Regions from separate parts of the Paenibacillus sp. V4I5 genome, predicted to be linked through region 2. Evidence: a T-box and tRNA genes for the amino acid it is inferred to sense, from the RefSeq annotation. Region 2 holds a T-box; the other holds one or more tRNA genes.
The links. A T-box is a leader RNA that pairs with one kind of tRNA and senses whether it is charged. The one in region 2 lies ahead of ileS (isoleucine--tRNA ligase), so its partner is inferred to be a tRNA-Ile.
Positions count from the first base shown of each region.

Region 1: it has a tRNA-Ile gene. The T-box ahead of ileS (isoleucine--tRNA ligase) is inferred to sense a tRNA for this amino acid. The anticodon was not compared.

Region 1 is NZ_JAUSZB010000001.1:189,416-193,325, reverse strand. It holds gene QFZ78_RS00945 (EcsC family protein) at 812-1,639, opposite strand; tRNA gene QFZ78_RS00940 (tRNA-Ile) at 2,170-2,238, opposite strand; gene QFZ78_RS00935 (AAA family ATPase) at 2,361-3,910, opposite strand, start outside.
Region 2 is NZ_JAUSZB010000002.1:7,962,356-7,966,265, reverse strand. It holds gene ileS (isoleucine--tRNA ligase) at 1-2,073, opposite strand, end outside; T-box leader at 2,141-2,389, opposite strand; gene QFZ78_RS37655 (DivIVA domain-containing protein) at 2,462-2,938, opposite strand; gene QFZ78_RS37650 (YlmH family RNA-binding protein) at 3,094-3,876, opposite strand; gene QFZ78_RS37645 (YggT family protein) at 3,879-3,910, opposite strand, start outside.

The DNA of each region.
Region 1 (3,910 bases), on a different contig from region 2:
CTGTTTCTCCAATATATCATCTCCATTTTAATTAATGAAGAAGCTGCCGCCACGATCGGCAAAGAAAAACCATGCCGCCAGCAAAAAACTTGAGCATGGTTTCGCTTGTTTCTACTCGTATGTGGTTTTCCACACTGTCTGTCGTTATTAGTTCATCCGATAGCCAGCGCCCCAAGGCGGTTTCACTAATGGATGAAGCGGGAACCTCGTCATACCCAGCTGTGGAGTTGTTGTATTCTTTCCATCACGACGCGTTTTAGCTCCAAAAATCTCGCATATCGACGTTCTTCCCGGTCACTTGCCGCACGGCCATTGTCAACAAATTCATCGTACTCTTCCGCGGCCGGTATTCCGGATCTGAACAGACATCCGAAACGGTATCACGTTAAGTCCAGTCACTTTTGCAACGTCCTCCTGCTTGACATTATGCTGCGCCAGGAACTCTCCGGTATGGCGAACGCTTTTTCCCTAATCCAAACATCCGCTATCACTCCTTTATAGCATAAGCATGGACAAGTCTACCGAAATTCAAGGTAAGCGGAGGACTATCCAACTACTGAGGAGATCCCTCCACGCATGGGGAACGGAGTATGTGTACCGGATCCCATTCGGACTAACACTCGAGGACTTCCAAAAAAAGAAGCAGCACTTTGAAGACGGATTGAATAACAAACGTGGCTTTCTAGATATCACACTCCTTTTGAAGCATGGTTTAATAAAGTGGAGTACGTTGCAGCACTCACATCAGTAAGTAATAATATGAATTAGACCCAAGAAATCTCCCGGGCCCTTAGATAAACATAAATGTGAATTAGATATCAATAATCTTATTATTGTCAATTAACCAACGCTCTTGAAATGCCCTACGAGCCGCCCATCCAACATCCTTAATGTACCAGCCATTAACACTTGCGCCTACTAATGCCCCTATAGCAGGAATAGCTTGCAGGGCTTTACGTTTAGTGAGATTGACCCCTAACTGTTTGGCAAGGTTTCTGATTCCGATTATGGCTGCTTCTTTGCTTAACTTGCTTTGAGCGGCCTTCCCAGCCATTGCCTTCCAAGTCTGTTTTGCGATCATAACTTCAATAGTGCGCAACGTAGTCAAAGCGGCTAATTTTTCCTCCATTGAGTTAGCTCCTGATGCAGACAATATTCCTAGAACAAACAGCTTATCCTGTTCGGTCTTACATTCGTATCCATAACACATTCCGATTTTATGAATAGTTCGCATAGCTAAAGTGATTATTGCGGGGATATCCAATGGTGCAGTTAGAATTCCAAAAGCACCAGCTGCCGCTCCCTCTGCCGTTGCAATACCAATGGCCCAGTTATGCACTTCATCAGCCAGTTTGTCGGATAATTCCAGATCCTTATATTTAAGATCACAAATTTGACTAACTTTCCCATCTCGCATTAAATCCTTGCTATCGGATAGCCATTGTCCCAATGAACTTGCACCGTCGATAGCTCCTTGAATCGCTTTCTCAGGGATAACTTTGCGAACAACCCAGGCGATGGGTTCTAATGCAATTCCTAATGCTTTGCTGATAATACTTGGCTCAAGAGCTTTCCACTCTTCAATCATCTTTAACTGTGCAGATTCATAAATAGACAAAGTTTTTATCGTATCTTCCATGACTGAAGGACCACCGTTTCCGTGTGAAATATAGTTCTTGCACTAGCAAGATTCGACAAATTGGATATAAATTCCTTCTTACTATTTGAAGCGTATCAGATATAGTTACGTGAAAAACATCAAGATAAATTGCAATTAAGAGAAAGCCCCGTAAGCCGTATAAAACAATCATAAATTAGCTTCGTTGACGAACTTGATATGCTCGATATTATTTATGACTCATTTCGATAATTTCTCATAAAAATTCGCTTTAAACTCTCAAAATTCAAAACGTGCAAATCCTTGGTAGATAAGGTTTTATTGAATAAGTTCGCTAAACACGCTAATTTCGCTAGGTGTGTAAAACGCGAGATGTACTATCTGAAAGTTCCACAAGCATATGACTCTCTTCTGCTTTTAGTGGAAATAGATGATTAAAAAAACACCATTTTAAAATCATTTGCAACAAATTTGCAACAAATGAGTAAAAGGGTGTTCTGAGACTACATATAGACATAGAAAAAAGCCTTATATATCAAGGCTTTTCGGTATGGAGCCTAGGGGGATCGAACCCCTGACCTCATCGCTATCAGCGATGCGCTCGCACATCTGAGCTACCCAAAAAAAATCTTATCTTAATAAGAGCAAACCGCCACTGTACGCGTCGTTAATGCTTTTGAGCCAACCTGTCACATCTCATGTATTTCGATCAATATTACACACTCCACATGTGAATGTTACCTTACTCTTCAGAATTTTGAACCGCTACTGCAGCTTGAGCCAGTCCAAGTTGAATCTCCTCAGAAGCTGTCATATGTACTAAATTGAACGACTCTCTAAAAACAGTCGTAACAATATCCTTCCACTGAGCTGTTACTGAATCCCAATCATCATTCCAATTTTGCGAAATATAACTATATGCTTTAAAGGGTTTTTCATTAGTTGGTGAGGCATAACCTAATACATCTTCTATACAATTCGAAAGCATTATTCGCTTACTAGCATCGCCACCTAGTGCCTCAAGAATCGGATTATTAAATACCTCTGCACGCACATTACCTTCATCTTTATCATGAATAACCACAGGGGAAATCCCCATTGCTTTTAAGTACTTTACAAGTGATACGATTGTAGCTTTTCCTCTTGCTTTAATGATTTGCCAGTTACACTCCACATCTTTTCTAATTAAATCTGGCATCCGATTTATGGTTTCTCTTAGTATAATATCTTCCGTATCCCCTTCAACAATCAACACATGTTTAGAGAAAAATACTCTAGCAATATAATCATCTATCTTCAATAACATTTTAACGTAAGTTTTATCATTGCCTTGTAGTTTTGAAAATTCTTCACTTGTGTTAAAGGCGAAGCATTTCAATTTTTCAATCTCTATCTGACGGTCTGCTAGATTTAGAGGAGTTTTTTCTTTAGACAAACAGTTCAATATTTGCATAGGTCTTTTACTTAGATCAATCATATATGGCGAATGAGTTGTGCACACAATCTGATTGTTTTGTGCACCAGCTAACTCATATATTGTATCTCTCATCTGCTTAGCTGCATTCGGATGTAAATATATTTCTGGTTCTTCGAAGCCAATAATAAGCGGTCTAGGATTTCCAGTATTTCTTCTATTCTCTCTAAGATTTCGGTAACGTAACAACGCAAAAACGGCCGATCGAATCATTCCAGTCCCTTGCAAATTGACAGATGTTGTTATATTACTAAACATTGAAATTTTAAATTGTGGTTTAATAACCTTATCTGCATCAGCTAATGTCGTAAGAGCTTTCAACCCTGAATTCGGAAAAACAACTCTCATAACATCATTCAATTCTGTCATCATTCTACCAAATTCACTGTCTGTATTTTCTGGGTTAAGCTCCGCGGCCAATAGATTAAGAAAAGTTTGGGCCTGCCTATAATTATCAGAAGCTTCCCTTACATCATTGAATAGTTCGTTCAAAGTAGAAATTAATGCTCCAGATGAGCCTGATAACTCTTCAGTTTTATCTTGTGCAGGTATTAATAAAAACTTAGGCAATTTTGTTAATACGTTTGCAGGAATGCCCCCTGGATTTCTAAACCATTCTTCATTATCTTCATCATAATCATACAAATCCTCAAGATCTTCAAGAATTCCAATTTCTTTCTTTCCTAGCTTCTTCTCATGATCAACCCCTGTTAATTTATCCGCCACTTCTGTGATGTCTAATCCAGAATGGAGGAATTGATTTAAAGTGGTACACTCATCATATTGTGATTTTCTTTGCTTTATTTGTTGTCTAAGCT
Region 2 (3,910 bases):
TTTCTCAATCATACGATTCAAACGGATCAACGCATAACGATCGAGTTCCGACAAACTCTCCGTCGCTACACGATCTGTTTCTGGATTGAAATGACTCATGTTACCCAGCAAGAACCGCATCGTGTTGCGAATTTTACGGTATACTTCCGTCGTTTGGTTCAAGATATTATCCGAGATCCGGTGATCCGATTGATAATCGACTGAAGATACCCACAGACGCAGGATATCAGCACCTAGCTTACCACATACAACATTCGGATCAATCGTGTTTCCGATCGACTTGGACATTTTCCGTCCTTCTCCATCCAACGTAAAGCCATGGCTGAGTACGCCTTTATAAGGCGATTTCTCTCTTGTGGCAACACCTGTAATGAGGGAGGAGTTAAACCAACCACGGTACTGGTCAGAACCTTCCAAGTACAGATCCGCAGGCCACTGCAGCTCAGGACGGGATTCTAAAACAGCCACATGACTAGAACCAGAATCAAACCATACGTCCATGATATCCGTTTCCTTACGGAACTCACCATGACCACATTTGGAGCAGCTAGTTCCCTGAGGAAGGAGATCCTTCTCATCCTTGATAAACCAAGCATTTGAGCCTTCTTGCTCAAATAACTGAGCCACATGTTCAATGGTTTGCTCATTAACAAGCGGTTCGTTACAGCTCCGGCAGTAGAAGATCGGAATAGGCACACCCCATGCACGCTGCCTCGAGATACACCAGTCTCCACGATCTGCAATCATGTTATGCAGGCGGATTTCGCCCCACTCCGGTGTCCACTTCACTTGCTTAATTTCATCCAGCATCTCTTGTCTGAATTTATCGATAGACGCGAACCACTGCTCTGTTGCTCGATAAATAACAGGCTTCTTCGTGCGCCAATCATGGGCATATTGATGCTGAATTTCTCCAGCTTTAAGCAATAGACCTGATTCCTGCAGCTTTTCGATAATCAACTTGCCGCCTTTTTCGTAGAACATGCCTTCGAAGCCCGGTGCTTCAGCGGTGAAATGCCCTTGATCATCCACAGGACATAGCACTCCGATGTTATAACGTTGTCCAATCGCGAAATCGTCTTCCCCGTGTCCAGGAGCTGTGTGTACACATCCAGTACCTGCTTCTAGTGTCACATGTTCCCCAACCATAACAAGCGATTCACGGTCATAGAAAGGATGCTGACACGTAACGAACTCGAGCTCGCTGCCTTTTACTGTCGACAATACTTCGTAATCGGCCCAGCCAATTTCCTTAGCTGCTGCTGCAAGCAAGCCCTGTGCAAGTACATATTTTTTCCCATTGGCTTGAACAACAGCATAGTCAAACTCAGGGTGAAGTGAAATGCCCAGATTGGCAGGCAGTGTCCATGCCGTTGTCGTCCAGATCACAATAGCGGCATCCTCTGGCAGCTTGCCTTTGCCGTCTTTAACAGGGAACGCCACATAAATGGAAGTGGACGTTTTTTCTTTGTACTCAATCTCAGCTTCTGCAAGTGCACTTTCGGAAGATGGGGACCAATAGACAGGCTTCAAACCTTTGTAGACAAAGCCTTTTTGCACCATTTTACCGAATACTCGAATTTGCTGAGCTTCATAATTCGGCTGCAGTGTGATATACGGATTCTTCCAGTCACCGCGGATACCCAGACGCTGGAATTGGCTCTTCTGTTTCTCAACAGACTGAAGAGCGTACTCTTTGCAATATTCACGGAACTCAGGGACGGTCATTTTTTTACGATCAACTTTACCGCTATTCGTAATGACTTGCTCAATCGGCAAGCCATGTGTATCCCAACCTGGAACATAAGGTGCATCGAAGCCTTGCAGCGTTTTGAATCGTACGATGATATCTTTTAATACCTTGTTGAGCGCATGCCCGATATGAATATCTCCGTTCGCGTACGGAGGCCCGTCATGAAGAATAAATTTGGTTCTGCCACTACGACTCTCCTGCACTTTGGCATAGATGTCCTCAGCTTCCCAATGCTCTTGCATTTTCGGTTCCGCTTGCGGCAAATTGCCTCTCATCGGAAATTCCGTTTGTAGTAAATTTAATGTTTTGCCATAATCCATGCTAACCTCTCCATTCCTGCCTCAAACTTTATGTTGTCAAAAAAAACAAAAAAAGCCTCTCATCCCCAAAAGGGACGAGAAACTTTAGCTCGCGGTACCACCCTCGTTAACAAGCAAAATGAACATACACCTTCCGGCGTATCGAACACAAGCTTAATCACTCGATCATGTGTAACGGCATGACCCGTTTCTCTCTACTCGCTTCAAGAGACGCTCCTGGGGGATATTCGGTACGCTGCAGAGATTAGGCTCACACCAATACCCTAATTCGCTGACACTGCTCATTCGACCTACTCGTTCCAGTCATAGCTTTACTGAGATACATATAACAGGAGTATAACCAATTCGTTAGGCATAGTCAATATGACAGCCACCTAATCATTGATTCCTACTCTTCTTTATTTTCAAACTGCATACTTTGCCAGCCTTCCGTGTTGAGCAGCTCTAATTGTGCTTCAAGCAGCGTCCGGAAGCGTGTGCGATAAATGGAGGCTTGTTTTTTCAACTCTTCAATCTCCAAAGCAACCTTGCGTGAACGTGTCAAGGATTCATTAATAATTCGATCTGCATTCTTCTCAGCTTCCTTCAAGATCAGCTGTGCTTCTTTCTTGGCGTTGCTTCTCACTTCATCCGCAGCTTCTTGAGCAACAATAATTGTTTTACTAAGTGATTCCTCAATATTCGTGAAATGGTCCAAACGTTCCTGCAGTGTCACCGTTTGATTGTGCAAGTCTTTATTCTCACGAATCAATGCCTCGTAATCCTTAATAACTTGATCCAGGAATTCATTCACTTGATCTTCATCATAACCGCGGAACGAGCGAGAAAACTCCTTATTATGTATGTCTAGCGGTGTTAATGGCATTAGTGCCCCTCCTTAGCGTTTTGCGCAGCAAAACTGACTTCGTAAGCATAAGCTGAGCTTTCTTCCAAGAAAGCTAGTTTGAACCCACATCTATACTGATCAGTTCGACAGAAAATAAGCAATTCCTGCAAAGTTCGTGGATAAATTATCCACGTTCATGCAAATTTGCCGATCTTCACACGAATTCGCCCTTTTTTCGTTACGCCTTCCACTTCAAGCACCTTGAATCTACCAAATCCTTGCAAAGACACCATATCCCCTTCTTTAAGAGGCTTACTAGGATCTTCCTCCAGCTTCCAATTGACGCGGCAGCGGCCAGCTTGAATGGGAACCAATATTTTAGCTCGGCTAAGCCTGAATACATCGCTCACAATCCCGTCCATACGCATAGATGCAACAGACAGGTTCAGCTCGTCCAATTGTACTTGAGCGAGTTCCAGCTTATCTAACGACAGCAGTTCTGTTTGTACATGAACCCTATGTACCTGGGACAAATTCAAATGCAGGTAATCTGCAGCATCCTGGGTAACCAGACAATGGCAGCCGCCCTCTATAACATGAATATCGCCAACCTTGTCTCGCTTCATGCCGAGTCCAAGAATGGCGCCCATGTAATCTCCATGTTCTAATGTTAAAAATTTGCCGTCTCCGGAAGAAACCGACAAGACCGCCATCGCCATATCTTCCCCATCCAAAGATCGGTAATCAGGGGCAATCAGAGCCCTTCTTCGTTCGGCTGCCGAGTAGCCACCATCTAACCGACAATGGACATCAGGGTGACGGTTAACGAGTGATGTCAGTATAAAAGCTTGTCTGGGGTCCAGAAAATCTGTTAGCTTCACAGCATGCTGCTCAGCAGCCCGCTCCACCCAATCCCAGGCTTTGTCAACAAAATGATGTTCATCCGAATGAAAATGACCATAGAGTTCTTTTGGCAATGTTAGAACAACCCCACAATGAAATCGAGCACAG